3 regions of the Kribbella sp. NPDC048928 genome follow, and region 2 is predicted to be linked to each of the others. Evidence: riboswitches for the same ligand, from Rfam matches in the RefSeq annotation. Region 2 holds a riboswitch; each other region holds the start of a gene.

What was found. A riboswitch is a leader RNA that binds a small molecule or an ion and turns the genes downstream of it on or off. The one in region 2 is predicted to bind ZMP and ZTP.
Region 1: linked by a shared signal. The riboswitch ahead of ACGFI6_RS17870 (glycine hydroxymethyltransferase) and the one ahead of ACGFI6_RS27080 (5-aminoimidazole-4-carboxamide ribonucleotide transformylase) in region 2 are both predicted to bind ZMP and ZTP.
Region 3: linked by a shared signal. The riboswitch ahead of ACGFI6_RS24930 (bifunctional 5,10-methylenetetrahydrofolate dehydrogenase/5,10-methenyltetrahydrofolate cyclohydrolase) and the one ahead of ACGFI6_RS27080 (5-aminoimidazole-4-carboxamide ribonucleotide transformylase) in region 2 are both predicted to bind ZMP and ZTP.

Annotation. Positions count from the first base shown of each region.
Region 1 is NZ_JBICUC010000003.1:924,817-935,005, reverse strand. It holds gene rsgA (ribosome small subunit-dependent GTPase A) at 1-734, opposite strand, end outside; gene ACGFI6_RS17880 (YhjD/YihY/BrkB family envelope integrity protein) at 886-2,097, opposite strand; gene ACGFI6_RS17875 (acyl-CoA dehydrogenase family protein) at 2,161-3,795, shown strand; ZMP/ZTP riboswitch at 3,795-3,875, shown strand; gene ACGFI6_RS17870 (glycine hydroxymethyltransferase) at 3,904-5,370, shown strand; gene ACGFI6_RS17865 (DHA2 family efflux MFS transporter permease subunit) at 5,446-6,999, opposite strand; gene ACGFI6_RS17860 (GbsR/MarR family transcriptional regulator) at 7,062-7,532, shown strand; gene ACGFI6_RS17855 (amidase) at 7,673-8,926, opposite strand; gene ACGFI6_RS17850 (hypothetical protein) at 8,923-9,525, opposite strand; gene ACGFI6_RS17845 (MFS transporter) at 9,536-10,189, opposite strand, start outside.
Region 2 is NZ_JBICUC010000006.1:401,606-411,794, forward strand. It holds gene ACGFI6_RS27055 (2-hydroxyacid dehydrogenase) at 1-392, shown strand, start outside; gene ACGFI6_RS27060 (WD40/YVTN/BNR-like repeat-containing protein) at 403-1,497, shown strand; gene ACGFI6_RS27065 (MoaD/ThiS family protein) at 1,494-1,757, shown strand; gene ACGFI6_RS27070 (AAA family ATPase) at 1,840-2,385, shown strand; gene ACGFI6_RS27075 (MMPL family transporter) at 2,505-4,760, shown strand; gene ACGFI6_RS27080 (5-aminoimidazole-4-carboxamide ribonucleotide transformylase) at 4,757-5,635, opposite strand; ZMP/ZTP riboswitch at 5,654-5,730, opposite strand; gene ACGFI6_RS27085 (class I SAM-dependent methyltransferase) at 5,735-6,454, opposite strand; gene ACGFI6_RS27090 (acetolactate synthase large subunit) at 6,781-8,529, shown strand; partial or broken gene ilvN (acetolactate synthase small subunit) at 8,530-9,033, shown strand; gene ilvC (ketol-acid reductoisomerase) at 9,199-10,189, shown strand, end outside.
Region 3 is NZ_JBICUC010000005.1:585,384-595,572, reverse strand. It holds gene dop (depupylase/deamidase Dop) at 1-688, shown strand, start outside; gene ACGFI6_RS24955 (ubiquitin-like protein Pup) at 745-954, shown strand; gene prcB (proteasome subunit beta) at 963-1,805, shown strand; gene prcA (proteasome subunit alpha) at 1,851-2,738, shown strand; gene ACGFI6_RS24940 (NUDIX hydrolase) at 2,735-3,376, shown strand; gene ACGFI6_RS24935 (hypothetical protein) at 3,376-3,720, shown strand; ZMP/ZTP riboswitch at 3,720-3,805, shown strand; gene ACGFI6_RS24930 (bifunctional 5,10-methylenetetrahydrofolate dehydrogenase/5,10-methenyltetrahydrofolate cyclohydrolase) at 3,824-4,693, shown strand; gene aroH (chorismate mutase) at 4,725-5,093, shown strand; gene ACGFI6_RS24920 (prephenate dehydrogenase) at 5,090-6,154, shown strand; gene cmk ((d)CMP kinase) at 6,186-6,860, shown strand; gene ACGFI6_RS24910 (lysophospholipid acyltransferase family protein) at 6,857-7,585, shown strand; gene der (ribosome biogenesis GTPase Der) at 7,578-8,945, shown strand; tRNA gene ACGFI6_RS24900 (tRNA-Pro) at 9,016-9,089, shown strand; gene ACGFI6_RS24895 (MMPL family transporter) at 9,150-10,189, opposite strand, start outside.

The DNA of each region.
Region 1 (10,189 bases), on a different contig from region 2:
GGCAGCACGATCAGCTCACGCCGTACTGACGTATGCCTTCCCTTGCCGTCCTCACGGATGTCCTGCACGTCCAGCAACTCCACGCCGGCCAGTGCGTTCACCAGTGACGACTTGCCGGCACCACTGGACCCCAGCAACGCCAGCGTCGCGTTCCCGTCCAGCAACGCGCGTACGCCGTCCAGCCCGGCACCTGTGGTCGCACTACACACCAGCACCTCAGCACCAGGTGCGGCCGCAGCCACGTCCTCGGCCAGCAGGTCGGCGTCACCGACCAGGTCGGCTTTGGTCAGTACGACGACCGGACGCGCACCGCTCTCCCAGGCCAGCGCCATGAACCGCTCGATACGCACGATGTTCGGCTCCGGCACCAGACCGACCACGATCGCGATCACATCGACGTTCGAAGCGAGCACCTGCCCGCGTGACGACCCGCCGACCTCCGCGCGGATGATCGACGTCCTTCTGGGCAGTACGGACTCGACCGTGATCCGGTCGTCGGGCCAGTACCGCAGGACGACCCAGTCTCCCGTGCACGGGCCGGCCTGGGCGTCCGCCGCGATCTCGGCGAGCAGCGCCCCGGACCAGCTGGCGCGAACCGGCCCGTCCTCGGTGAAAACCGTCGCCAGGCCTTTGTCGACCCGGGCGACTCGTCCCGGGACCAGGTCCTCGGGAACGGATTGCAAAGCTTCGGCCGTGGAACTGTCGAGTCCCAGGCCCTGGAGTGTGGCTGACATGCGGCGAACCTTTCGAAGGGCCCGGCCGCGGGATCAGCTCCGCGGACGGACGGTCTGAGAGACAACTGGCCGTTCGGCCTCTTGCGAGCTCATGGCGGGTTGCCTCCCTTCCTGTCCTTGCGGTCCAGCCAGGACCGTGTTGCGCATGCCGTCAGCCTAGGTCGTCGGTCTCCCCCGGCGCACCGGGTTTTCCGACCTTGGCCGTCTTCTGTACCGGCTTCTCGGGTGTGTCCGCCGCGGACTTCTCGGCAGGCTTCTCCACGGTCTTGTGGACTGCCTTCCGGACCGCCTTCTTGACCGCCGGCGCGACCTCCCCCGGCTGCTCCGAGAACTCCTCGAGCTTGCGTGCCACCTCGATCTCCGGGCGTTCCCCGGACGCGACCGGTGTCAGCGAGTGCTCGTGGTGCCGCTCCGGCTCCGCCTTCATCACCGGCTCGACCTCGTCGTCACTCGGGCTCGACTCGGGCTCCGCCTCCGAAGCCTCCGTCTTGACCTCGGCCACATGCGCCTTGTGCGGCCACAGCCGGTCGACGACGGCGTTCAGCGCCGCGCCGATCAGCACCGCGATCGCGGTCATGTAGAGCCACATCAGTACGGCGATGGGCGCCGCGAGCGGTCCGTAGATCGACGTACCACCCACCGTGCTCTGCAGGACCCAGCGCAGTACGAAGCTGCCCAGGATCCAGATCGACAACGCCAGGAACGACCCCGGAAGGTCCGAGACCCACGGCGTCCGGATCGGCACCGAGAGGTGGTACAGGGTGTTCAGGAAGCCCGCGGACAGGATCGTCACGACCGGCCAGTACAGCTGGTTCAGGAAGTCGAGGTTGTGCGGCAGCAGGGCATTCACCGCGTCCGGGCCGGCCAGCACCAGCGGCAGCACGATCACGCCGATGATCAGCGCCGCGCAGTAGAGGCTGAACGACAGTGCGCGGGTCCGGACGATGCCGCGTTTGCCGCCCATCCCGTACATGATCGTGATGGTGTCCACGAACACGTTCAGCGCCCGGCTGCCGGACCACAGCGCCAGCACGAAACCGATCGAGATGACGTCCGGCCGGCCGCCGTTCAGCACCTGGTCGAGCGTCGGCTCGATGACGTTGCGGATCGAGTCGTCGGTCAGCGCCCGGGCGGCCAGGTCGACGATCTGCTGCTTGACGTCGTTGATCGTCTCGACCTCGAACCAGCGGCTCGCGATGTAACCGAGCGATCCGGCCAGCCCGAAGATCAGCGGCGGCAGCGACAGGATGGCGTAGAACGCCCCCTCGGCCGCGAGACCGGTGACCCGGTAGCGCAGACAGACCCCGATGGTCTGCGTGAGCAGCTTCCAGGTCGTCGCGGGGACCCTGCGAACCCATGCCAATGAGAGGGAGCTCCCACCAGTGGGTCCTGCCCCAGAACGTGCCATACCGCTTACCGTACTGACATGGCGGACCCATTCGCGGTAACGAACCAGGCTCCCCCACTGCGGGGCGTGAACTTCTTCACCCAGGACACAGCGCTCGGTGACGCCTTGCGTCCGTACGCAGCCGCCGCTGAGGACCTCACCGACGACCCCGGTCTGCGCCGGATCGGGGAGCTGGCGGGCTCGGAGGAGGCCCTCGCGCACGCGCTCCCGGCGAACCAGAACCCGCCGGTTCTGCGCACCCACGACCGGTACGGCAACCGCATCGACGAGGTCGACTTCCACCCGTCCTGGCACTGGCTGATGGAGCAGGCCGTCGGCTTCGGGCTGCAGGCGGCACCGTGGACCAGCGACCGCCCCGCGCCGCATCTGAGGCGCGCGGCGGGTTTCTACGTGTGGTCCCAGGTCGAGCCCGGCCACGGCTGCCCGATCTCCATGTCGTACGCCGCCGTACCGGCGTTGAAGGCCGACGAGCGGCTCGCGAAGGAGTGGATCCCGCAGCTCGCGTCGACGCAGTACGACGGACGCCGGCTGCCGGCCGCGGAGAAGCTCGGCGCACTGGCCGGGATGGGGATGACAGAGAAGCAGGGCGGCTCGGACGTACGGGCGAACCTCACCACGGCGACCCCCGCGGGCGACATGTACCTGCTGGACGGGCACAAGTGGTTCTGCTCGGCGCCGCAGGTCGACGTGTTCCTGGTCCTGGCGCAGGCGCCGGACGGGCTGAGCTGCTTCGTCGTACCGCGGGTCTTTGCTGACGGCAACCGCAATCCGTTCGCACTGCAGCGGCTCAAGGACAAGCTCGGGAACCGGTCGAACGCGTCCAGCGAGGTCGAGTTCCACGGCACGGTCGGGTATCGGCTGGGCGAGGAAGGGGCCGGCGTCCGGACGATCATCGAGATGGTCGCCGCGACCCGGCTGGACTGCGTCCTGGGCTCGTCCGCACTTCAGCGCCGAGCGCTCGTGGAGGCTGTCTGGCACACGCGGCATCGGTCGGCGTTCGGCGGGCTGCTGGCCGACAAGCCCGCGATGCAGAACGTACTGGCGGATCTGGCCGTCGAATCCGAGGCGGCGACCGCCCTGGCGATGCGGTTGGGGGCGGCGGTCGATGCGGCCCTCACCGGCGACGCGCGGGAGGCAGCGTTCCGCAGGATCGCGCTGCCGCTGGCGAAGTTCTGGGTCTGCAAGCGGACGCCGTTCATGGTCGCGGAGGCGCTGGAGTGTCTCGGCGGGAACGGGTACGTCGAGGAGTCCGGGCTGCCGCTGCTCTACCGCGAGTCGCCGCTGAACTCGATCTGGGAAGGGTCCGGGAACGTCAACGCGCTCGACGTCCTGCGGGCGCTGCGCAAACCCGAGTCGCTCGACGCCTGGCTGACCGAGCTGGCCGCGGTCCAGGGCGCCGATGCGCGGCTCGACGCGGCCGTGAACGACGTACTGCAAGCGCTTGCTGACGCTGCGAACGCCGAGGCCGGCGCCCGCCGGCTGGCCGCGCGGATGGCCCTGTGCCTGCAGGCTTCCTTGCTGATCCGGCACTCGACCCCCGCGGTCGCGGACGCGTTCGTCGCGTCCCGGTTGGCGGGCGACTGGGGTGGCGTCTTCGGGACGTTGCCGCGGACCACTCCCTTCGAGCAGATCCTCGAGCGCACGATAGGGTGAGCGGGTCGCGACTGGCGCGCTGAAGGTGGAGAACCACCGGGGAGCGAAACCCGTCGGCACCGTGCGCCTGGGTGCCTTCGACCCACTGCAACCGCAGGAGAGACAACGATGCCTCAACCCATCGACAACGCCGCATCCTTCGACGCCGCCGCCGCGTCGGCCGCGTACAACAACGCGCTGCAGGTGATCGCCGCGGTGGAGCCCACCATCGCCGGCGCGATCAAGTCCGAGCTGGCCGACCAGCGCTCCTCGCTGAAGCTGATCGCCAGTGAGAACTACGCCTCCCCCGCCACGCTGCTCACGATGGGCAACTGGCTGTCGGACAAGTACGCCGAGGGCACCGTCGGGCACCGCTTCTACGCCGGCTGCCAGAACGTCGACATCGTCGAGCAGACCGCCGCCGACCACGCCCGCGCGCTGTTCGGCGCCCCGCACGCGTACGTCCAGCCGCACTCGGGCATCGACGCGAACCTGGTCGCCTTCTGGGCGATCCTCGCGCAGCGGATCGAGTCGCCGACGCTCGCCGAGGCCGGCGCGAAGCACGTCAACGACCTCTCCGAGGACGACTGGACCAAGCTCCGGAAGGCGCTCGGCGACCAGAAGATGCTCGGCATGTCGCTGGACGCCGGCGGCCACCTGACGCACGGTTTCCGGCCGAACATCTCCGGCAAGATGTTCAATCAGCACTCGTACGGCACGAACCCGGAGACCGGGCTGCTCGACTACGACGAGGTCGCCCGGAAGGCCCGCGAGTTCAAGCCGCTGATCCTGATCGCCGGCTACTCGGCGTACCCGCGCAAGGTCGACTTCGCGAAGATGCGTGAGATCGCCGACGAGGTCGGCGCCACGCTGATGGTCGACATGGCGCACTTCGCCGGCCTGGTCGCGGGCAAGGTCTTCACCGGCGACTTCGACCCGGTCCCGCACGCGCACGTCACCACGACCACGACGCACAAGTCGCTGCGTGGCCCGCGCGGCGGCATGGTGCTCTGCCAGCCGGAGTACGCAGAGTCCGTCGACCGCGGCTGCCCGATGGTTCTCGGCGGTCCACTGAGCCAGACCATGGCCGCGAAGGCGGTCGCCCTGGCCGAGGCGCGGCAGCCGTCGTTCCAGGTGTACGCCCAGAACGTCGCGGACAACGCGGTCACGCTGGCCGAGGGCCTGATGAAGCGCGGCGTCAAGCTCGTGACGGACGGTACCGAGAACCACCTCGTCCTGCTCGACGTCTCGTCGTACGGCATCACCGGGCGGCAGGCCGAGTCCGCGCTGCTCGACGCGGGCATCGTCACCAACCGCAACGCCGTTCCGCGCGACCCGAACGGCGCCTGGTACACCTCGGGCGTCCGGATCGGTACGCCGGCGCTGACGACGCGGGGCTTCGGCGGCGACGAGTTCGACCGGGTCGCCGGGCTGATCGTGGACGTACTGTCCGCGACGACGCCGACGACCACCGCCGCGGGCGCTCCGTCGAAGGCGAAGTACGTGCTTGCCGACGGCGTCGCCGACAAGACCAAGGCCGCCTCGGCCGAGATGCTCGACAAGTTCCCGCTGTACCCGGGCCTCGAGCTCAACTGAACACCAGGACGGCGCCCGCTCCCCCTCTGGAGCGGGCGCCGTCGCCTGTGGTCGGCCCGGGCGGCCTGCTAGTGATCAGCTGTCCTGCGGGATGCCCATCAGTGCGTCCTGCGACGCCTTCTCGGCGCGCTTCGGCATCAGGACCGCCGCGAGGACGGCGCCGACGACGGCGATCCCGGCCGACACCCACATCGTGGTGTTGAGGCTGCTCAGGAAGGCGTCCCGGACGTTCGCCAACAGCTCCGGCGAACCGGTCTTGGCGGCGACCGCGAGCCCGCCGCCGAGGCTCTTCTCGACCGCGTCGACGACCTGCGCCGGCAGTCCGCCGGTGTCGACGTTGTGCCGGTAGACCGAGTTCAGTACGGTGCCGAGCACGGCGACGCCGACCGTACCGCCGACCTGGCGGAACGCCTGCAGCAGACCGGATCCGGTCCCGGCCCGCTCCGGGTCGAGCACCCCGAGCGCCGCGTTCATTGCCTGCGGCATCGAGCAGCCGAGGCCGAATCCGACCACCACGAACCAGATCGCGGTGTATCCGTACCCGGTTCCGAGCTCGGTGAAGGCGCCGACACCGAACCCGACCGCCATCACCACGAACCCGGCCATCACCACGATCCGCGTACCCAGCTTCGCCTCCACCGGCTCGGCCAGCTTCGCGCCGATCGTCATGCCGCCGATGAACGGGAGCAGCTTCAGGCCGGTGTGCAGCGCATCGGAGTGGTTGATGCCCTGGAAGTACTGCGGCATCGTGAACAGCAACCCGAAGATCGCGAACACCGACACCGTCAGCAGCACGGCGCCGCCGGTGAAGACCCGCTCGCGGAACAGTCGCAGCTCGATCAGCGGCTCGCTGTTGCGGCGCTGCCAGATCAGGAAGCCGGCGATCAGGACGACGGCGAGCGCGAGGAAGGCGATCGTCGCGCCGTCGGTCCAGGACGCCTCGCCGGCCTTTGTCACACCGTACACGAGGGCGGCGAGTCCCGCGCTGGACAAGATGATGCCGAGCCAGTCGATGGCCGGGCGCCGCGAGCTGCGGGTCTCCGGTACGAGCAGCGTGACCGCCACTGCCGCGATCAGCGCGATCGGGACGTTCATGAAGAAGATCCACTGCCAGCCGGCGTGGTCGAGCAGCAGGCCGCCGACGATCGGGCCGAGCGGCATCCCGATGCTGTTGGCAACGACGAAGAAGCCGATCGCCTTCTTGCGCTCCACCTCGGTCCGGAACAGCACCGTGATCAGCGAGAGCGCGACCGGGACGATCATCGCCGCACCGATTCCGAGGAATGCCCGGGCGGCGATCAGCTGACCGGCCGTGTCGGCGAGCGCGCAGGCCAGCGACGCCAGCCCGAACAGGGTGAGCGCGATCGCGATGATCCGGCGCCGCCCGTAGCGGTCGCCGAGCAGGCCGGCCGGCAGCAGCAGCGCGGCGAGCACCAGGTTGTAGCTGTTCGCCATCCATTGCAGCTGGCTGGTGGACGCGTCCAGGTCCTGCGCGAGGGTCGGCAGCGCGACGTTGAGCACGGTGGTGTCCAGGCCGAGCACGAGCACGGCGAGACACAGCGCGATGAGCACACCGAAACGGCGAGCGCCGGTGAGCGTCGGCGTAGAGGTGTCGATGGTCGAGGTCATGGATTTAAAGTATCAGAAGTTTGTGATAGTTGCGATTAATCAAATCACTGTAAGCTTCAACCATGGCGGAGGAACCCAGCCGGGAGGCAGTCAGCCAGTACGTCGAGCGGTTCGCGGGCGTACTGGCCAACAGCGGCGTACCGACGATGTCGGCCCGCGTGATGGGCGCGATGCTGGTCAGCCCCGACGGCACGATGACCGCGGCTGAGCTGGCCGACCTGCTCAAGATCAGTCAGCCGGCGGTGTCCGGTGCGGTCCGGCAGTTGCTGCAGGTCTCGTTCATCTCGCGCGAGCGCCAGCCCGGGTCCCGCAAGGACCACTACCGGATCCGCGACGACGTCTTCGCCGCGATCCTGGAGCGCCGCAACCTCGCCCTCAGCGAATGGGAGTCCACCAGCCGCTCGGGCGCCTCGCTGTTCGGCGAGGACACCGCCGTAGGCCACCGCCTCACCGAAGCCGCCGACTTCTTCGCCTTCATCCACGCCGACATGGATCAGATGATCAAGAACTGGCGCGCCGAACAGTCCCACTAACGCATCAGCGGAGGTGTTGGGCGTGGTGGGTGTCGCGGTGGAGGGTGGGCAGTTCGACAGGAGGTGCCGGCCGGTGCGGGATTGGTGGGTAGTACACCTGAGCGTGAAAGTGCCGCGCGCGTACGGTGTATCCGGGTGTACTACCTGTCGACCTGGCCGCCGCCGGCAGGGTGGATGGAGGGTAGGGGCAGCGGTGCGTACAGGTGTCGGGCAACGGCCAGGGCAAGGTGGTCTTCGCCGTACGGGGCGACTACTTGCGCGCCCACCGGTAGGCCGTCGTGCAGTCCGGCGGGGACGCTGACTGCCGGGTGGCCGGTCACGTTGAAGATCCAGCACGGGTCGCCGGTGACGATGCTCTCCTCGTGCTGGTCGTAGCCGTGGGCAACGGTCAGCGTTGTCGGCGTCACCAGTACGTCCACCTCGTCGAACAGGTCGGCCAGCGCGGTGTTGTTGTGGTCCCGTACCGCCCGCGCCCGGCTCACCGCAACCGAGTCCACACCGCGCCCGTTGTCGAGCGCGGACAGCACCGGCCATGCCTCGTCGGTCGGCGCAAGCTCCAGCCGTACGTCAACCACGTCCACCCCGCACACCGCCAGCCGCTCGCGAATCACCCGATCCACCCCCGCATCCGCCGGCCACTCACCAAGCGTCGACCGATACCCAACCCGCAGCCGCCCCACCGCAGCGGTGGGGTCCCAGGCGGTGGGGCTCGAGGCGGTGGGGTTCGGGGCGGTTGGCCATGGGGGTAGGGATGTGGGGTCGAGGCGGTGGGGGCCGCTGGCGATGCTGGTGGCGAGGATGACGTCGTCAAGGTCGGCGCCGATGACGCCGGCGGTCGTCAAGCCGCCGAGACCACGTCCGCCGGGTCGTGGGACCCGCCCGTACGTCCCTTTGAAGCCGACGATGCCGCAGAACGACGCCGGGATCCGCAGCGAGCCGCCGCTGTCTCCACCGGTGGCGAGCGGTACGACTCCTGCCGCCACCGCGGCTGCTCCACCCGCGGTCGAACCACCTGGCGAGCGCGTGAGGTCCCATGGATTGCGGGTGTAGTCACGCCCGTTCCACCCGAACGTCAACGAAACGGCGCCTGGACGAGCCCGCGTCGCCCATCCGATCGGGACCGCACCGGCCGCGACCAACCGGTGCAGGATCGGCGATTCCGGCGGCGTTCGCGCCTTGATCAGGAACGGCACGCCCGCCAAGACCCCAGCGGGATCCACCTGTTGCGCCGCTCGACGGGCGCCCTCTGCATCCAGCTCCTCGACGAAGTGCAGCACCGGATCCAGCCGCCGCGCCGCGTCCAGCGCCTGCTCAACAACCTCCAGCGGGGTCACGGCTCCCGACCGCACCCGCTCGGCAATCAGCCGTGCAGACATCCGGCCGGGCTCGGTCATCGGATCACGAGGGCGTAGGCGAAGGCCAACCGACGATCCAGCCAGCTGGAGCTGACCGTGATCGACTCGACCCCTCGTGAGCGCATGACGACCCTGTCACCGGCCCGCCACTCGAGAACGCGCGGCTTGGTCGGCTGATCACCGCCCTCGGCGCCCAGGTCGCCGATCGACTGGAGGACGCCGCCGAGCACCGCTCCGAGCGCCTTCCCTGCCACCTCCGACGCACTGCCGCTCAGCCACTCGGTGCGCCCGATCACCTCCGGCCGGCCGGGCTGGTCGATCCGCCAGTTCGGCCGGGCCAAGGGCCGACCGGACCCGAGCCGGGCCAGAGCTCCCACGCTCGCACCGTGCGCGTCGACGACATCCCACGAGTACTCCCCCGTCGCGACCACCGAGCACAGGAGCCGCGTCAACCCGGCGTCCAGGTACAGGGTGCGCTCCGGACCGACGTACACGCAGGCCTCGAAGGAGCGGCGTTGCCTCCCGCCGCGCGGAGTCCGGATCGCTGCCGGGCCCCACTTCGCGGTCTTCCGCGTCTTGGTCCGGGGCTCCTCGATCGACCCGACCGTGAACTCCAGGACATCCTCCCAATGCGGCACGCGCCGGAGTCTACGTCGGCTCGTCGACAGTCTCCGGGGAGCCGATTCGCAGTGCCGACCACATCATCAGGGCCGCGAACACCACACCGAACAATGCGCAGGTAGCCGCCACGGTGGTCAGGGAGATCAGCGCGCCGAAAGCTGTCATGGCTACCGGCATGAGGGCCTCGTCGGACAGGCTCACGATGCTCGAGGTCCTGCCGAGGTAGGCCGGTTCGATGGTCTGCTGGAAGGCGCCGGACAGGTAGGCCGACGCGAGTCCGGCGGTGAAGCCGATCATCCCCATCGCGACGAAGACCGCGAGCCGCGGCACCGAGCCGACCATCACGCATCCGGCCGCCTGCAGGATGAGCGCGAGCAGACCGGTCCTGGCCGGCCGCCGCGGCTTCCAGCGCATTGCCGTGATTGCGCCGACGGCCGCGCAGATCCCGGAACACGCCTGGAACCAACCGAGCGCCGCCGATCCCCAGCCGTCCAGATGCGTGCGCTGGACCAGGCCGACGGCGAGGACCGGACCGACGCAGAGGTTCAGCCCGAAGAACGCGATGACGAGTGTGCGCGCGACCCGGTCGCGACGGAGGTAGCCGAAGCCGGCAACGAGGTCGCGGCGGATCGAGTGACCGCTCGGCGCCGGGCGCGGGAACCGCGGACGCACCACCAGCGC
Region 2 (10,189 bases):
AGTTGCCGGAGCTGCTCCCGCGCGCGGACGTCGTCGTACTGCTGACGCCGGCCACGCCGGAGACCAAACACCTGGTCGACGCGAAGTTCCTCGCGCGCATGAAGGACGGCGCGCTGCTGGTGAATGTCGCGCGCGGTGTCGTCGTGGATACGGACGCGTTGCTCGCCGAGCTCACCGCGGGCCGGATCCGCGCCGGGCTGGACGTGACCGACCCCGAGCCGTTGCCCGCCGGACATCCGCTGTGGTCTGCTCCGAACGTGCTGATCACTCCGCACCGTGGGGGCGCCTCGACGGCGTTCGCGCCCCGGGTCGCCAGGCTGGTGCGGGCGCAGCTGGAGCGTTACGCGTCGGGGGAACCGTTGATCAATGTGGTGGCAGGCCCACCACGGTAGGAGGACAAAGATGTCCGAGGCCGTACTGCTGATCGGAACCAAGAAAGGGCTCTGGATCGGCCGCAGCGACGCTGCCCGCAAGGACTGGCGGCTGGACGGACCGGTGCCGGAGTTCGAGATGCAGGGCGTGTACGCCGTGGGCATCGACACCCGCGGCGACGGGCCACGGCTGTTCGTCGGCGGCACCAGCGAGCACTGGGGCCCCGCGGTCTTCCACTCCGACGACCTCGGCGCGACCTGGGCCGAGCCGCCGGAGGGTTCGATCGGTTTCCCGAAGGACGCCGACGCCTCGCTGGAGCGGGTGTGGCAGATCCAGGCCGCACCGGCCGACCAGCCCGGCGTGGTGTACGCCGGGTCCCAGCCGTCCGCGCTCTGGAAGTCGACCGACGGCGGGGTGACGTTCGAGCTGGTCAGGGGCCTGTGGGACCACCCGCACCGCAAGGACTGGGGCGCCGGGTTCGGCGGCCAGGCGGTGCACACGGTGCTGCCGCACGCCACCGATCCGCTGCAGCTGAGCGTCGCGATGTCGACCGGCGGTGTCTACCGGACCCGCGACGGCGGCGAGTCGTGGTCTCCCGCGAACCACGGCATCAAGGCGTACTTCATGCCGGATCCCGATCCGGAGTTCGGCCAGTGCGTGCACAAGCTGGCGGCGCACCCCGACGTACCGGAGCGGATGTTCGCGCAGAACCATCACGGCGTGTACCGCTCGGACGACGGCGGCGCGATCTGGAAGTCGATCGCGGACGGCCTGCCGTCGGACTTCGGCTTCCCGATCGTGGTGCACCCGCACGAGCCCAGCACCGTCTATGTGTTCCCGCTGGTCGCCGACGGGAACCGGATCCCGACCGAGGCGCGCTGCCGGGTCTACCGCTCGCGCGATGCCGGCGCCACCTGGGAGGCGCTGTCCGCCGGGCTGCCCGACGTCTCGTACGTTCCCGTCCTGCGGGACGCGATGACCACCGACACCGCCGACCCCGCGGGGGTGTACGTCGGCACACGGGACGGCTGCGTCTACGCGAGCGCCGACGCCGGCGACACCTGGTCGCAGGTCGCGAGCCACCTGCCCGACATCCTCACGGTGCGGGCCGCGGTGCTGGGATGATCGCGGTTCGGCTGCCGACGGTGCTCCGGCCGTTCGCGGGCGGCGCGGACCGGGTCGAGGTCGACGCCGGCACCGTGGCCGAGGCCTTCGCCGCGCTCGACCCACCGCTGCGCCGGCGGCTGACCGACGAGCAGGGCGCGGTGCGCCGGCACGTGAATATCTACCTGGGCGACGACAACATCCGCGACCTCGGCGGCCTCGAAACCGAGCTGGCCGACGGTGACGAGCTGCTGATCCTGCCCAGCGTCGCCGGCGGCTGACCACAACAGAAAACAAAAGACTGCGGTGACCGCCTCGCTTCGCTCGGCGGGCTGGGGGTGTTCCGCGCTAGCGTCGGGCGGCATGAGCAATGTTCTCCTCCTGACCGGCCCGTCCGGCTCGGGCAAGACGACCGTCGCCCGGCTCGTCGCCACCGATGCGCCGGGCCCGACGATGCACCTGACGACCGACGAGTTCTACCGCGGCATCCGGACCGGCTTCGTCGCGCCGTACCTGCCGGGCGCCGAGCATCAGAACGAGGTTGTCGTCGACGCGATCGTCGCGGCCGTGGCGGCCTACGCCCGCGGTGGGTACGACGTGGTCGTCGACGGGGTCATCGGGCCCTGGTTCCTCCCGCCGTTCCGCGCCGCCGCCGCGGAGGGGAAGTGGTCGATGTCGTACGTTGTCCTGCGCCCGGATCTCGGGACCACGTTGCGGCGCGGACAGGCGCGCCCGGAGCCGGAGCTGACCGACGTCGACGCGCTCACCGGACTGCACGGGGCGTTTGCCGAGCTGGGGGCGCTCGAGCCGCACGCCCTGGACAGCACCCGGCTCGATGTCACTCAAACGGCTGTCCAGGTTCGGGAAGCTGTTGCCTCCGGCTCCTATCTGCTCACTGCCAGCGGCTGAGGACAGCCCGTCACCGACGCGTTCGAGGGCTTGTGGCCCGGACCGTGCCGACCTACATTTCCCGAAGGGGGCCGACGGCGGTGCCGTCGCCTGGGGGGTGCCCAGGGGAGGGGGCACCCGTGCACGCATTCCTGCAGCGGCTCGGCCGCGACGCCGCACGTTTTCACTGGTTCGTGATCGCCGGCTGGCTGGTGGTCGTGGTCGGGCTGTTCGTTCTGCGGGCGGCGTTCGGCGGTACGTACGTCAACAACTACACGGTTCCGGGCAGCGAATCGTCCGCTGGTTTGAACATCCTGAACAAGGACTTCGCGCAGGCCGGCGGCTACTCGGGCTCGATCGTGTTCCACGCGACGTCCGGCACCGTCGCGGAGCACGCCGACGTGGTCAAGACGTCGATGGAGTCGGTCGGCAAGCTGCCCGACGTGGTCAGCGCGGTCGACCCGCTCGCGACGTCACAGCAGGCGTACATCTCCAAGGACGGCAGCATCGTCAACGCACCGGTCTCGTTCTCGGTGGTGCCGGCGTCGCTCGACAGGGCGTACGTCGGCAAGCTCGACGCGGCCGTTCAGCCGGCCCGGGCCGCGGGGCTCCAGGTGGAGTACGGCGGCGGCGCCGGGCAGATCGGGAAGCAGGCCGACGACGGACCGTCGGAGGCGATCGGCCTGGTGCTCGCGTTGTTGCTGCTGTTCTTGATGTTCCGGTCGATCGTCGCGTCCGGACTGCCGCTGGTGGCGGCGGTCTTCAGCGTCGGCGGCGGTCTCGCGATCCTCGGGCTGCTGGCCGCGGTCAAGGACTTCCCGGTCTCCGCACCGACCGTCGCGACCCTGCTCGGCCTCGGCGTCGCGATCGACTACGGGCTCTTCCTGGTCTCGCGACATCGTGAGCAGCTCGACGACGGCATGGGCGTCGAGGAGTCGGTCGGGCGCGCCGAATCCACCTCGGGCGCGGCGATCCTGGTCGCCGGCGGGACGGTCGTGATCGCGATCCTCGGCCTGTACGTGTCCGGCGTCCCGTTCGTCGGCGCGCTCGGCCTGTCGTCCGCGATCGTCGTCGCGGTCACCGTATTGGCGGCTCTCACCCTCATCCCGGCGCTCCTCGGGCTCGCGAAGTTCACCGTACTGAACCGCAAGGACCGGCATCACCTGGTCGAGGAGCGTGAACTGGAGGCTGAGCTTCCCGACCGGACCGCCGTCGAACTGCACCGCGCGGAGGAACGTGAACGCCGCGACGCGAAGCACGAGCAGAGCGCGTTCGCCCGCTGGGGCCGCAAGGTGAGCGATCGCCCGTGGCCGTACGGCATCGCCGCCACCCTGGTCCTGCTCGTGCTCGCGATCCCGCTGCTGTCGATGAACCTCGGCCAGCTCGACGCCGGCACCGATCCGGCCCAGGACTCCAGCCGGAAGGCGTACGACCTGATCGCGAAAGGATTCGGCCCGGGCGCCAACGGTCCGCTGACCGTCGTCGTACAGCTGCCGTCGGAGAGCTCGACCGACAAGCAGACGCTGCTCAGCGGCCTGCAGTCCACGCTACAGAAGACCGACGGCGTGGCCGCGGTTCAGCCGCCGAGCACCAACAGTGCGGGGACGACAGCGATCATCAACGTCATCCCCACGACGGCGCCGTCCGCGGCGGAGACCCAGGACCTGGTCAACCGGATCCGTGACGACGTGCTGCCCAACCAGAAGGAGCCGACGTACCTCGTCGGCACCACGGCCGGGTACGTCGACTTCACCGAGAAGGTGGGCAGCCGGATGCCGTGGCTGATCGGGGCAGTGGTGCTGCTCGCGTTCCTGCTGCTGACGGTCGCGTTCCGCTCGTTGCTGATCGGGGTGAAGGCCGCGATCCTCAACCTGTTGTCGGTCGGCGCCGCGTACGGCGTGATCGTCGCGGTCTTCCAGTGGGGCTGGGGATCGTCGCTGGTCGGGATCGACGAGTTGGTGCCGATTCCGTCGTTCGTGCCGATGCTGATGTTCGCGATCGTGTTCGGGCTGTCGATGGACTACGAGGTGTTCCTGCTGTCCCGGGTGCACGAGGCGTGGATCGCGACCCGGGACAGTCACCGCGCGGTGGCGATCGGGATCGGCGCGACCGCGCGGGTGATCACGACCGCGGCCGCGATCATGATCGTGGTGTTCCTCAGCTTCGTGCTCGACGACGACCCGACGGTGAAGATGCTGGCGGTCGGCATGGCGGTGGCCGTACTGATCGACGCCAGCATCGTCCGGATGATCCTGGTCCCGTCGGTGATGACGCTGCTCGGCGCCCGCGCCTGGTGGCTGCCGCGCTGGCTGGACCGCATCGTCCCCGACATCCAGCTCGAAGGCGGCCCGCCCCCAGCACCACCGGAACGGGAGAAGGCCGCCGCGATCACCTAATGACGGAACAGTCGTACGCCGGTCGCGGACCACTTGATGCCGCGATCGGCGCACGCCGCCGCGACCTCGGCCGACCGGATCGACCCACCTGGCTCGACGATGTGCGTCACGCCGTACCGCTCAGCTTCCTCGACATTGTCGGCGAAGGGCAGTGCTCCGTCGGAGACCATCGTGACGCCGGTCAACGGCTCGTCCGAATGCTGTGACCACCACAACGCGGCCTTCGCGCCGGCCAGCCGCGTGCAGTCGACCCGGGACTGCTGCCCGGCGCCGACGCCGATCGTCATCCCGTCCTTCACCATCACCACGGTGTTGGATTGGGTGTACCGGGCAACGATCATGCCGAGCACCGCGTCGTCCGGCAGGTCGCGGGGCACCGGCAGCGCGTCCCGGTCCTGCGTCAGCCGGACACCGAACACGTCTCGGACCTCCTGCGCCGCCGGCTCGTACGACGCGTCCATCGCGAGCACCAGATAGGTCCCGCGCTTCTTCGCCGCGAGGATCTCGAGCACGCCGTCGTCGTACCCGGGCGCGATGATCCCGTCCGAGACCACCCGCTTCAGCACCGTGGCCAGCTCCAGGTCGACCGGATGCGAGACCGCCACGAAGTCGCCGTACGACGACTTGGGATCCGCGTCCCGCGCCCGCGTGTACGCCGCCGCGACCGTCGCGCCGAGCGCAGCACCGGCGGGGGAGACGTGCTTGTACGACGCCGCAGCCGGCACGCCGAACGCCTGCGCCGCCTCCCGCACCAGCTGCCAGCCGGTGAGCGCGTCGAGCAGGTTGATGTACGACGGTTCGCCCGCGAGAACCGCGAACGGTGGATCGTCGGCAGTGGCCGTCTGGTGAGGATTCATGCCGTACCGCAGACGCATCGGAACCTCCGAGTCGATCGGAGGCGCCCAGGCGGACGACGCCTTGCAGTTCGCTCCCTGGTGGTGACCCACCTTCGCCAGTCGCGGTGTGCCGTCAGCCTACTTGGTTGCGCGAACCACCAGCAGCGGCGCCTTGTCGGTGAGCGGCTCGCCGTGCCAGCCGCCGTCGATCACCACGTCGGTGAACCCCGCCGCCCGGAGATCGGCGGTGATCTCCTCGGCGGAGCGGAAGTACAGGACGTTGCGGTAGATTCGGTCGTGGCCGTCCGGGAACACGTTGTGCGCGTCGAACACCACCCGGCCGTCGCCGACCTCGGTCAGCTCGAGCCATTCCTTCAGGTGGCCGGCCGCGGTGTCCCGTTCGCCGTACGTCGCCTCGCTCGTCCATTGCAGCCAGGCCCGCCCCGCCGGGTTGCGCGACTCGAACGCGAGCATCCCGCCCGGACGCAGCGCCGCGGCCAACGCGGTGACGGCAGCCGCCTGCTCCGCGACATGCATCATCGTGTTGCCGCTGCTGACCACGAGATCCAGATCGCCGGTCGGCTCGACGGCACGGTGGTCCCCGTCGATCCAGGTGACCGCGTCGGCGCCGGGCTGCCGGCGCGCGTACCCGAGCATGGTCGTACTCGGATCGACGCCGATCACCACCCGACCCGGCACCGCGAGGGACCGCGTGAGCAGGCCTGTCCCGCACCCGAAGTCCACGACCTTGTGGGTGCCTTCGGCCAGCCCCAGGTAGTACTTGTGGTCCTCACCGGCCGGGTTGTCCAAGTCGTAGAGCTCTACCAGTTGCTCGTCGCCGTACGGGTCCTCAGTCACCACTGTGATGCTAGCGCCCTGCCGTTGGACCGCACGCCACGTCCGTAAGACGACTGTCTCAGTAAATGAGATGTAGGCGGGGTGAACTTGACCCGGTCGGCGGTTGTCGGCGAATAATGCCTACATGCGATCGATTCTCCTCGTACTTGTGCGGCGCGCCGACTGACGCGACCACTGAGTCGAGCGCGCCCCTTCAGCCAACCCGGCGGAAGGGGTTTTTTGTTGCCAGGGCGACTATCTGAGACCCAGTAGTGCCAAGACGACAGCCACAAGCGAGGATGGATCGGTCGCGACCCCAGCGAAACCAGGACATAGGGAAGGCACTCATGAGTGAGCAGCTGACCGGGGCACAGGCTCTGATCCGCGCACTGGAACATGCCGGAGTGGACACGGTCTTCGGCATCCCGGGCGGCGCGATCCTCCCGGCGTACGACCCGATGCTCGACTCGACCCAGATCCGCCACATCCTGGTACGTCACGAGCAGGGCGCCGGCCACGCCGCCCAGGGCTACGCCGCGGCCTCCGGCAAGGTCGGTGTCTGCATGGCGACCTCCGGCCCGGGCGCGACGAACCTGGTGACCCCGATCGCGGACGCCTACATGGACTCGGTCCCGATGGTGGCGATCACCGGCCAGGTCGCGAGTGCCGCGATCGGCACCGACGCCTTCCAGGAGGCGGACATCCGCGGCATCACGATGCCGATCACCAAGCACAACTTCCTGGTGAACGACGCGAACGACATCGCCACCACGATCGCCGAGGCGTTCCACATCGCCGCCACCGGCCGGCCCGGTCCGGTGCTCGTCGACGTCACCAAGGACGCGATGCAGGCCATGGTCGACTTCCAGTGGCCGACCGAGCTCTCGCTGCCCGGCTACCGGCCGGTGACCCGCCCGCACCCGAAGCAGGTGCGCGAGGCGGCCCGCCTGATCGTCGCGGCCGAGAAGCCGGTGCTGTACGTCGGCGGCGGCGTGATCCGCGCGCAGGCCAGCGCCGAGCTGAAGGAGCTCGCGGAGATGCTCGGCATCCCCGTCGTCACCACGCTGATGGCCCGCGGCGCGCTGCCCGACACCCACGAGCTGCACTTCGGCATGCCGGGGATGCACGGCTCGGTCTCGGCCGTCGGTGCGCTGCAGCGGTCCGACCTGCTGATCACCCTGGGCGCCCGCTTCGACGACCGGGTCACCGGCCGGCTGGACTCGTTCGCCCCGGACGCGAAGGTCATCCACGCCGACATCGACCCGGCCGAGATCGGCAAGAACCGCGCCGCCGACGTCCCGATCGTTGGTGACTGCAAGGAGGTCATCACCGACCTGATCGCGGCGCTCCAGACCGAGATCGCGGCGGCCGGACGCACCCCGTCGTACGACACCTGGCGTACGCAGCTGGAAGGTGTCCGCTCCCGCTACCCGGTCGGGTACGACGAGCCCGAGGACGGCACGCTGTCGCCGCAGCACGTGATCCAGCGGATCGGCCAGATCGCCGGCCCGGACGCCGTCTACACCGCGGGTGTCGGCCAGCACCAGATGTGGTCCGCGCACTTCCTCCCGTTCGAGAAGCCCGGCCACTGGCTGAACTCCGGCGGCCTCGGCACCATGGGGTATTCGGTGCCGGCCGCGATGGGCGCGAAGGTCGCCCGGCCGGACAAGACCGTCTGGGCGATCGACGGCGACGGCTGTTTCCAGATGACCAACCAGGAGCTCGTCACCTGTGCGCTGGAGGGCATCCCGATCAAGGTTGCCGTGATCAACAACCAGTCGCTCGGCATGGTCCGGCAGTGGCAGACGCTGTTCTACGACAAGCGCTACTCGAACACCGACCTGCACTCGACCCGGATCCCGGACTTCGCGAAGCTGGCCGAGGCGATGGGCGGGGTCGGGCTGCGCTGCACCGACAACGACTCGCTGGACGCCACCATCGAGAAGGCGATGGCCGTCACCGACGCGCCGGTCGTGGTCGACTTCGTCGTGCACCGGGACGCGATGGTGTGGCCGATGGTCGCCGCCGGCGTCAGCAACGACGAGATCCAGATCGCCCGCGACATGGCCCCGAACTGGGAAGGCGAGGAGCTGTAGATGTCCAAGCACACGCTGAGCATCCTGGTCGAGAACAAGCACGGTGTGCTGGCCCGGGTGGCCGCACTCATCTCGCGCCGCGGGTTCAACATCGACTCGCTCGCGGTCGGTCCGACCGAGCACCCCGAGGTGTCCCGGATGACGATCGCGGTGACCGTCGACGAGCAGCCGCTGGAGCAGATCACCAAGCAGCTCAACAAGCTGGTGAACGTGATCAAGATCGTCGAGCTCGAGCCGACCCAGACCGTGCAGCGCGAGCTGCTGCTGGTGAAGGTGAAGGCCGACACCCTGACCCGCGGACAGGTGCTGGAGACCGTCCAGCTGTTCCGCGCCAAGGTGGTCGACGTCGCACCGGACGCGATCACGATCGAGGCGACCGGTAATCCCGAGAAGCTCGAGGCCATGCTCCGGGTGCTGGAACCCTTCGGCGTCCGCGAGCTGGTGCAGTCCGGCATGGTGGCGATCGGCCGCGGAAGCCGCTCGATCTCCGACCGCACGCTACGACCGGTGCCGGTGCCGCCGCCGCACGTCCAGACCGGACCCCCGACCGTGCAGGCACGACCGGTCGACCGACAGTCCTCGCATCCGGTACCGGGCCCGCCGCCGGGCCGTACCGCTGCCGCCGTACCGAATCAACACTAAGGAGAAGTGCCCGAAGTGGCTGCTGAAATGTTCTACGACGACAACGCCGACCTGTCGGTGATCCAGGGCCGGCACGTGGCTGTCCTCGGCTACGGCTCCCAGGGCCACGCCCACGCGCTCTCGCTGCGCGACTCCGGCGTCGACGTCCGGGTCGGCCTGCCGGAAGGCTCGAAGAGCCGCGCCAAGGCCGAGGCACAGGGCCTGCGGGTCGTCACCCCGGCCGAGGCGGTGGAGGAGGCCGACGTGATCGTCGTGCTCGCTCCGGACCCGGCGCAGCGCAAGCTCTACAAGGAGGCCATCGAGCCGAACCTGGTCGACGGCGACGCGCTGGTCTTCGGGCACGGCTTCAACATCCGGTTCGGCTACATCAAGCCGCCCGCGGGCGTCGACGTGTTCATGGTCGCGCCGAAGGGCCCGGGACACCTGGTCCGTCGCGAGTACTCCGAGGGCCGCGGCGTCCCCGTACTGGTAGCGGTCGAGCAGGACGCGACCGGCAAGGCGTGGGACCTGGCGCTCTCGTACGCGAAGGGCATCGGCGGCCTGCGGGCCGGCGGTATCAAGACCACCTTCACCGAGGAGACCGAGACCGACCTGTTCGGTGAGCAGGCGGTCCTCTGCGGTGGCGTCTCGGCCCTGATCCAGAACGGCTTCGAGGTGCTCACCGAGGCCGGCTACCAGCCCGAGGTCGCGTACTTCGAGTGCCTGCACGAGCTCAAGCTGATCGTCGACCTGATCTACGAAGGCGGCATCGCCAAGCAGCGCTGGTCGGTCTCCGACACCGCCGAGTACGGCGACTACGTGTCCGGCCCGCGGATCATCGACGCGTCGGTGAAGGCCCGGATGCAGGAGGTGCTCGCGGACATCAAGGACGGCACCTTCGCGGCCCGCTTCATCGCCGACCAGGACGCCGGCGCGCCGGAGTTCGCGGAGTTCCGGAAGAAGAGCGAGACGCACCCGATCGAGGCCGTCGGCAAGGACCTGCGCGGCCTGATGGCGTGGGTCAAGTCCCACGACGAGG
Region 3 (10,189 bases), on a different contig from region 2:
CGGGGTGGACCGCCCGGTCTCCACGCTGCACGAGGTCAGCCACGACCCGACCTGCACGCATCTGCTGACGCTCAAGGACGGGCGCAAACTCACCGCCGTCCAGCTCCAGATGGAGTACCTGGAGCAGGCCCGCAAGTACGTCGAGGACAAGTACGGCGACGACGCGGACCGGCAGACCAAGGACGTACTGCACCGCTGGGAGCAGATCCTCGACCAGCTGGCCCTGGACCCGATGAAGTTGTCGGACCAGCTGGACTGGGTCGCGAAGTACAAACTGCTCCAGTCCTACCGCGATCGCGACGGCCTGGACTGGGACGACTCGAAGCTGCACCTGGTCGACCTGCAGTACGCCGACCTGCGCCCGGACAAGGGGCTCTATTACAAGTTGGTGAAGTCCGGCCGGATGCAACGGATCGTCACCGACGAGGAGATCCGGATGGCCGTCGCGCACCCGCCGACCGACACCCGGGCGTACTTCCGCGGTCGTTGCATGCAGCAGTACGCACCGCAGGTCGCGGCCGCCTCGTGGGACTCGGTGATCTTCGATCTGCCCGGCAAGGAATCGCTGCAGCGGATCCCGACCCTGGACCCGCTGCGCGGTACGAAAGCCCATGTCGGGGCACTTCTTGATCAATGCGACACCGCCAGTGACCTGGTTCGCACCATTACTGGGGGCGGCGCCGGGTAGGGTCGCTAGTGAAGGTCGATTTGGGCGGCCTTCCCAGCGGTTCTAGGAGGTGTGCCATGGCGAAGGACGGCGGTCAGCAGCACAAGCAGCCGAAGCGTTCCTCGACCGAGGAAGAGATCGAGCAGGTCGAGACGTCCGAGGATGTCGCCGAGCGCAAGGAGCGGCTCGACGAGGACGTCGACTCGATCCTGGACGAGATCGACGAGGTCCTCGAGGAGAACGCCGAGGAATTCGTCCGCGGATTCGTGCAAAAGGGTGGGGAGTGAACCGCTCGATGACATCTGATGCCTCCGGCCGGCTGCCGGAAGCCTTCCTGACCCCAGGCGGCTCGTCGTTCATGGACTTCCTGGCCGGGCACGCGCCCGACCTGCTGCCCGGACGGCGGTCGCTGGGGCAGGGTGACCTGTCCAGTGAGGTCCCGCACGGCACGACGATCGTGGCCGCCACCTTCCCCGGTGGCGTGATCATGGCCGGCGACCGGCGGGCCACGATGGGCAACATCATCGCCCAGCGGGACATCGAGAAGGTGTTCCCCGCCGACGAGTACTCTGCGGTCGCCTTCGCCGGCTCGGCCGGCTTCGGGATCGAAATGGTGCGGCTGTTCCAGGTCGAGCTGGAGCACTACGAGAAGCTCGAGGGCGCCACCCTGAGCCTGGACGGCAAGGCCAACCGGCTGAGCGCGCTGATCCGCGGCAACCTGCCGATGGCGATGCAGGGCCTCACCGTGGTGCCGCTGTTCGCCGGGTACGACCCGGACATCAAGGGCGGCCGGATCTTCTCCTACGACCCGACCGGCGGCCGGTACGAGGAGACCCACTTCTACAGCGTCGGCTCGGGCTCCCTGTTCGCCCGCGGCGCGCTGAAGAAGCTCTACCGCGAGGACCTGTCCGAGACCGACTGCGTGACGGTGACGATCCAGTCCCTGATCGATGCGGCCGACGACGACTCCGCGACCGGTGGGCCGGACATGCTGCGGCGGATCTTCCCGGTGGTCGGCGTGGTCACCGCGGACGGCTACCGGCGGCTGCCCGAGGACGAGGTGGCGGCGCTCGTCGACGCGGCCTGGGCCCAGCGGCACCAGCGTCCCGACGGCCCTGCCGCGGCGTCCCTGACCTGACCACCTTGATCTTGCCGATCGACTGATTAGAGGACGACACCTTCGATGAGCGTTCCGTTCTACGTCTCGCCCGAGCAGCTGATGCGGGACCGGGCCGACTTCGCCCGGAAGGGCATCGCCAAGGGCCGCAGCGCGATCGCGCTGCAGTATGCCGACGGCATCCTGTTCGTCGCGGAGAACCGCTCGCCCGCGTTGCACAAGGTGGCCGAGATCTACGACCGGATGGCGTTCGCCGCCGTCGGCCGGTACAACGAGTTCGAGAACCTGCGGATCGCCGGCGTCCGGCTCGCCGACATGCGCGGCTACTCGTACGACCGGCGTGACGTCACCGGCCGGGCGCTGGCCAACGCGTACGCGCAGACCCTCGGCGCGATCTTCTCCTCCGGCGGCGAGAAGCCGCTCGAGGTCGAGATCCTGGTCGCCGAGGTCGGTGCCGCGGCGAGCGACGACCAGATCTACCGGCTCACCTACGACGGCTCGATCGCCGACGTCCAGGGGTTCGCGGTGATGGGCGGCCCGGCCGAGCACGTCGCGGAGTACGTCGGCGAGCACTACACCGACGGCATCTCGCTGGCCGGTGCGCTCCGGCTCGCGGTGGACGCTCTCGCCCACGACGGCACCGAGGTCCGGGAATTGACTCCGGACCAGCTCGAGGTGGCGGTTCTGGACCGGACTCGTTCGCAGGTGCGCAAGTTCAAGCGGATCTCCGAGGAGACGCTGGCGAGCATCCTGTCCGAGTCCCGTCCGGCGGCCGAGACCGAGGCCGCCGGAGAGTCGGGGGACGACGCCGAGGCCACGGACTCCACTACCGACGCCGCGGATACTGCGGAGTCTGCGTCGGACTCGGCCGAGGGAACCCAGGAGGCTTCGCCGGGCGACGACGACGCGCCGGTGGCGCCGCCGGAGGACCCCGACGACACCCGTCCGCTGTGACGGACCCGCTCGACGCCTCAGCCGTCACCGACAAGGTGGCGGCTGAGCCGTCTCCGGAGCCCTCGGTGGGGTTGCCGGGGGAGTCTCGTCCGTCGGATCCGGAGCCGTGGGAGCTGCTGGGGGAGGAGCCGGGCTTCTCGCGCTTCCTCACCGTGCGCCTGCGGCGGTACCGGATGCCCGACGGCCGTGAGGTCGAGTGGGACGTGTTCGGGCCCGAGGCGGGCATCAGTTCCGGCATCACCGTGCTGCCGCTGACGCCGGAGGGGCGGATCGTCACGATCCGGATGTTTCGGGCCGGCCCCGACAGCGTCGTCACGAACCTCCCGGGCGGTCTGGTCGAGCCCGGCGAGGAGGTGGCGGTCGCCGGTGCGCGGGAGCTCGAGGAGGAGACCGGGTACACCTGCGAGACGCTCGACGTGGTCGGCTGGCAGTGGTCCGGCGCCTCGTCGACCTTCCGGAAGTACGTCGCGATCGCGCGCGGCTGCCGGCCCGACGGCAAGCAGCAACTCGACGAGGCCGAGGACTGCGTCCCGGTCGAGCTGACCGTCGACGCCTTCCGCACCGAGCTCCGCACCCCCGGCGCCATGACCGGCATCGACGCCGCCTACCTGGCCCTGGACCACGCCGGCCTGCTCTGATGGTGAAAGCCAGCCAGACGATCAACGTCCGGACGTGGTCGAAGACCGTCCCTGCGTACGGCCTTCGCCTGCACGATCTCGACCTGTACGTCCTGAAGAATCACCACAACCTGCTACGCGTCCTCGGGTACGAGCGCGTCGACGCCACCGCGTCCTGGGGCCGGAACATCCTGGTGTGGGCCCTGCACATGCTGTTCCTGGTCGCGCTCGTCACCGGCGTCACCACGGTCGGTCGCCGGGTGCCTGCCCGGAGAGACTTTCGCCGGATCGAGGCGCTGCCGCTCGGCGCCTCGACGACCATCACCCCTGGCGACTCCGGTGAGTATCCCGGGCCGGTAGGCTGAGGGTGGACCGCGACTGGCGTTGAGGTGGACGAACCACCGGGGAACGGTCTGCCACTCGGCTTCGCCGCGCGCCTGGGCACTCACAGCTTTGGAGGAGTGCGCGATGGCTGCTGAACTGATGGTTGGGACCGACCTGGCTGCTGCGATGGTGGCCAAGGCCGCGGAGCGGGCCGCCGCTCTGCAGGAGCAGCACGGCGTGCAGCCGTGCCTCGCGACAGTACTGGTCGGGGACGACCCGGCGTCGGCGACGTACGTACGGATGAAGCAGAACCGGTCCAAGAAGGCCGGGATCGCCTCCCGCAGCGTCGTACTGCCCGCGGAGACGACCACCGAGGAGCTGGTCGCCGAGATCACGAAGCTGTCCGACGACCCGGCGGTGCACGGGATCCTGCTGCAGCACCCGGTGCCGGCGCAGATCGACGAGCGGGCTGCGTTCGAGGCGATCGATCCGGCCAAGGACGTCGACGGCGTCACGCTGCGTTCGTTCGGGGCGATGGCCCTCAACGACGCGGCGGACCCCGGCTTCAAGTCCGCGACGCCGGGCGGCATCATGCGGCTGCTCGCCGCGTACGAGGTGCCGCTGGAAGGCGCGCACGCGGTGGTGATCGGCCGCAGCCCGATCCTCGGCAAGCCGGCCGGCATGTTGCTGCTGGCATCGAACGCGACCGTCACGTACGCGCACTCCAGGACCCGCGACCTGGCAGACCTGGTCCGCACGGCCGACGTCGTGATCGCCGCCGTCGGCAAGCCGAACTTCGTCCGTGGTGACTGGCTGAAGCCGGGCGCCGTGGTGGTCGACGCCGGGTACAACGAGGGCAACGTCGGCGACGTGCACTTCGAGGAGGCGGCCGAGGTCGCGCGGCTGATCACACCGGTTCCGGGCGGTGTCGGGCCGATGACGATCGCACTGCTGCTGGAGCAGACGGTCGACGCTGCTGAGACGGCTGTCCACTCTTTGACTACTCTGAACTAGGGTTGGAGCAGGCGAACAAGGAGGAGGAGACGTGGCGGTACGGGCGATCCGGGGTGCCACCCAGCTGGACGTGGACGAGCGTGAGCACCTGCTCGAGCGGTCCGCGGAGCTGGTGAAGGCGGTCCTGGAGGCGAACGATCTGGAGAACGAGGATCTGATCAGCATCCTGTTCACCGTCACGTCGGACCTCCGGTCGGAGTTTCCCGCGGTCGCGGGGCGGCAGATCGGGCTCACCGACGTGCCGCTGATGTGCATGCAGGAGATCCCGGTCCCGCATGCGCTGCCGCGGGTCGTGCGGCTGATGCTGCACACCGAGACGCCGCGGTCCCGCGACAAGATCCAGCACGTCTACCTGCACGGCGCGACCGCCCTCCGCCCGGACCTGACCGGCGCTCAGTGAGTGAGCTGCGCGGCCCGGTCCGGATTGTCGGAACCGGGTTGATCGGGACGTCGATCGGACTCGCGCTGGTCCGGCTCGGCGTCGTCGTGGAGCTCGTAGACGGGAACGCGGACAACGCGCTGATGGCCGAGCGGATCGGGGCCGGTTCGCGGCAGGTCGAGATCGAGCCGCAGCTGGTCGTGGTCGCCGTACCGCCGGACCATGTCGGCGCGGTGGTCGCGGAGCAGTTGGCGCAGACCGGCGCGATCGTCACGGATGCGGCGAGCGTGAAGGGCAAGCCGCTCGTGGACGCGCGCGGCCTGGTCGGAGACATCAGCCGGTACGTCGGGAGTCACCCGATGGCAGGCTCCGAGCGCAACGGTCCGCTGGCCGCTCGCGCCGACCTGTTCGACGGTGCCACCTGGGCGATCACCCCGCACGCCACCAGCGACCCGGAGGCGGTCGATCTCGTACGCCGGCTCGCCGAGGCGTGTGGCGCGCGGACGGTCGAGCTGTCCGTCGAGGACCACGACCTGGGCGTCGCCCGGGTCTCGCACCTGCCGCACCTGATGTCCGCGCTGGCGGCGGGAACGCTGGCCGACGCACCCTCCTCGCATCTCGAGCTGTCCGGCCAGGGCGTCCGGGACGTCACCCGGATCGCGGCCGGCGACCCGGCGCTGTGGACCCAGATCGTCTCCGCGAACTCGACCGCGCTCACCGGGCTGCTCGAGCAGATCCGTGGTGAGCTCGACCGGCTACTCGTTGCCCTCGGCAAGGAAGAGGCCGGCGACGAGCTGACCGCGATCCTCGGCCAGGGCGTGTCCGGGGCGGTCCGGGTGCCGGGCAAGCACGGAGCGCCGCACATCGACCTCGTCACGGTCCTCGTCACCATTCCGGACCGGCCGGGTCAGCTGGCGCGGCTGTTCGCGGACGCGGCCGAATCCGGCGCCAACGTCGAAGACCTCCGGATCGACCACAGTCCGGGCCGCCCGGCCGGTGAGGTCGAGCTCGCCGTCAAACCCGCCTCAGTCGACCAACTGGTCGACGTCCTGACCGACCGTGGGTGGGTAGTCCACCGCTGAACTGTCCCCCTCCGAAGGTAATCTTCGGGGCATGATCATCGCAGTGGACGGGCCGAGCGGCTCCGGTAAGTCGAGCACCGCCCGTGGAGTGGCCACCCGGCTCGGACTGCGGTTCCTGGACACCGGCGCGACGTACCGCGCCGTGACCTGGTCGGCGGTCGAGCATGGCCTGGACCTCGACGACACGGCGGCGGTCGCGCAGCGCGCCCGGGAGCTGGAGCTGGAGGTCAGCACCGACCCGGGGCACCAGTTCGTGATCGCCGACGGGACCGACGTCACGGCCGCGATCCGGGAGTCGCGGATCAGCGAGGTGGTGTCGAAGATCGCCACCAACCTGGACGTCCGCAAGGAGCTGATCCGGCGGCAGCGGGCGATCATCGACGACGCCCAGCCGAGCGGCGGGATCGTGGTCGAGGGCCGCGACATCGCCACCGTGGTCGCCACCGACGCCGAGCTGAAGGTGCTGCTGACCGCCGACCAGGAGGCCCGGATGGCGCGCCGCGGCGCCCAGGTCGGATCGCTCACCGCGGAGCAGTTGCGGGACCAGATCGTCCGTCGCGATGCCGACGACTCGACCGTGTCGGAGTTCCAGGTCGCCTCCGACGGCGCGGTCACCATCGACTCGACCGACCTGACCCTCGAGGAGGTCATCGACGTGATCAGCCGACTCGCCAAGGAGACCGTCCCTCAAGGTCCGGAGCGATGACGGCTGAGCTCACCGGGCACAAGGATCTGCCGCGTACGGACGATCTGCCGCCGTTGCCGTACCGGCTGGCGCTGCCGCTGCGGAGGCTGGCCAGGCCGTACTTCTTCCACCGGTACGACCTGACCGTGCACCACGAGGACCGGTTCCCGCTGACCGGTCCGTTGCTGATGACACCGAACCACCTGAGCCTGCTGGACGGGCCGCTGCTCGGGGCGATCGCGCCGCGGATGCTGCACCAGCTCGGCAAGATCGAGGTGTTCGGCGGTCTCCAGGGTGCGTTCCTGCGCCGGGTCGGCCAGATCCCGGTCGACAGGTCGTCGTACGACGTGCTCGCGGTCCGGAAGTCGATCCAGGTGCTCCGCGACGGGCGGGTGCTGAACATCTACCCGGAGGGCACCCGCGGGCCGGGCGACTTCGGCCGGATCCGCAGCGGCGTGGCGTACCTGGCGATGGTCACCGGCGCCCCGATCCTGCCGGTGGCGCTGATGGGCACACGCTTGCCGGACGGCAGCGTCGAGGGTCATCCGCCGCCCGGAAGCCGGGTCGACGTCGTGTACGGCGAGCCTTTCGCCGTCGAGCGCGTACCCTTTCCCAGGAGACATACCGACGTACTGGCAGTCGCCGACCACATCGGCGACGTGCTGCGCGCCCACGTGAAGGCGGCCGTCGAAGAAACCGGCCACCCACTTCCGGGCTGGCGAGACCCGAAGGACCCTGATGACTGACCTGCCCACCGACGTACCGACGCATGACCGGGAGGACACCGGGCCGCTCCCGGTGCTCGCGATCGTCGGCCGGCCGAACGTGGGCAAGTCCACGCTGGTCAACCGGATCATCGGCCGCCGCGAGGCGGTCGTCGAGGACACGCCGGGCGTGACCCGCGACCGGGTGTCATACGACGCCAACTGGGCCGGCCGGGAGTTCACCGTCGTCGACACCGGCGGCTGGGACCCGGACGCGGTCGGCATGGCCGCCCTGGTCGCCGCGCAGGCGGAGGTCGCGATCAACGCGGCCGACGCGGTGCTGTTCGTGGTCGACGCGGTGGTCGGCATCACCGACGCCGACGAGGCCGTCGTCCGGGTGCTGCGCAAGTCCGGCAAGCCCGTCGTCCTGGCCGCGAACAAGGTCGACGACCAGCGGATCGAGTCCGAGGCGATGAACCTCTGGGCGCTCGGCATCGGCGAGCCGTTCCCGATCTCGGCCATGCACGGCCGGGGGACCGGCGACATGCTGGACGCCATCCTGGCCGCGCTGCCCGAGGCACCGCCGGAGCGGTACACCGAGGTCGGCGGCCCGCGCCGGGTCGCGATCGTCGGGAAGCCGAACGTCGGCAAGTCCTCCCTGCTGAACAAGGTCGCCAAGGAGGACCGGGTCGTCGTCAGCGACGTCGCCGGTACGACGGTGGATCCGGTCGACGAGCTGATCACGCTGGGCGGCAAGGAGTGGCGGTTCATCGACACCGCCGGCATCCGCCGCAAGGTGAAGAACTCCCAGGGCCACGAGTACTACGCGTCCCTGCGGACCAACGCCGCGATCGAGCGCGCCGAGGTCGTCGTGGTGGTGATCGACGCGTCGGAGTCGATCACCGAGCAGGACCTGCGGATCATGAACGCGGTCGAGGAGGCCGGCAAGGCGCTCGTGATCGCGTACAACAAGTGGGACCTGATGGACGAGGAGCGGCGCTACTACCTGGAGCGCGAGATCGAGCGCGACCTGGTGCAGTTCCGCTGGGCGCCGCGGGTGAACATCAGCGCCCTCACCGGCTGGCACATGGACCGGCTCGTGCCCGGCATCGAGGCCGCGCTGGAGGGTTGGCAGACCCGCGTCCCGACCGGCCAGCTGAACGCGTTCCTCGGCCGCCTGGTCGCCGCGCACCCGCACCCGGTGCGCTCCGGCAAGCAGCCGAAGATCCTCTTCGGCACCCAGGCCACCACGATGCCGCCGACCTTCGCGATCTTCACCTCCGGCCAGATGGAACCGTCCTACCAGCGCTTCATCGAACGCCGCCTCCGCGAAGACTTCGGCTTCGTCGGCAGCCCCGTCCACGTCCAGATCCGCCCCCGCCAAAAGAACAAGAAACGCTGACCCAACCCGGTAAAACCCACCCCCACAGATGCTGTAAGGTTTACCCCGGTTCGCCCTTCGGGCGGGCCATCGGGCTGTGGCGTAGTTTGGTAACGCGTCTGGCTGGGGGCCAGAAGACCGCAGGTTCAAATCCTGTCAGCCCGACCTCCTGAGGGGCACCGACACTGTCGGTGCCCCTCAGCCATTTGCCGCCCGCATGGTGTGTCAGGGCGCGTTCACGAGGTCCTTCGGCTCCGGGGCGTCGAGGTGCAGAGACTCGCCCTCGATGTCTACTCGGGGGGTGAGGCGGTCCAGCCACTTCGGGAACCACCAGGCGCTGTTGCCTAGCAGGCTGAGGATGGCGGGGACGAGCGTCATGCGGACCACGAAGGCGTCGATCAGTACGCCGATGGTGAGGCCGAAGCCGATCGCCTTGATGATCGGGTCCTCGACCAGGATGAAGCCTGCGAACACCGACGCCATGATGAGGGCGGCCGCGGTGACGACCCGGGCGCCGTGCCCGAGGCCCTGGACGGTGGCGTCGTTCGCGTGCCGTCCGTGCACGAATTCCTCGCGGACCCGCGACACGATGAATACCTCGTAGTCCATCGCCAGCCCGAACAGGATGCCCATCATGATGATCGGCAGGAAGCTGACCAGCGGCCCGGGGGAGTCGATCCCGACCAGCTTCGCGAGATGCCCTTCCTGGAAGACCGCGACCGTGATGCCGAACGTCGCACCGATCGTCAGCACGAACCCGAGCGTCGCCTTCAACGGCACCAGGACGGACCGGAACGCCAGCAGGAGCAGCAGGAACGACAACCCGATCACCACGAACAGGTACGTCGGCAGCGCGTCGGAGAGCTTGTTCGACACATCGATCCCGACGGCGGTGTTGCCGGTGACGGAGATACTCGCCTCGCCGGTCGCGAGCGGCTTGACCGCGGAGCGGAGGTTCTTCACCAGATCAGCGGTCTCCGAACTGGCCGGCCCCGTCTTCGGGATCACCTGCAGCAGCCTCGTCGTACCGTCCTGACTTGCCGCCGCGGGTTGTGCCGCGACGACGTTCGCCAGCGTCTGCGTCTTCCCGAGGACCTGCTGTGCCAGGGAGTTCGACGCGGCGGCGTCGTTGCTCCTCACAACCACCACGAGTGGCCCGTTCGCGCCCGGCCCGAAGGCGGCCGCGGTCAGGTCGTACGCGACGCGCTGGTTGGAACCGGCGGCTGCCGAAGCACCGTCCGGCAGGGCGAGCTGCATGTCCTTCG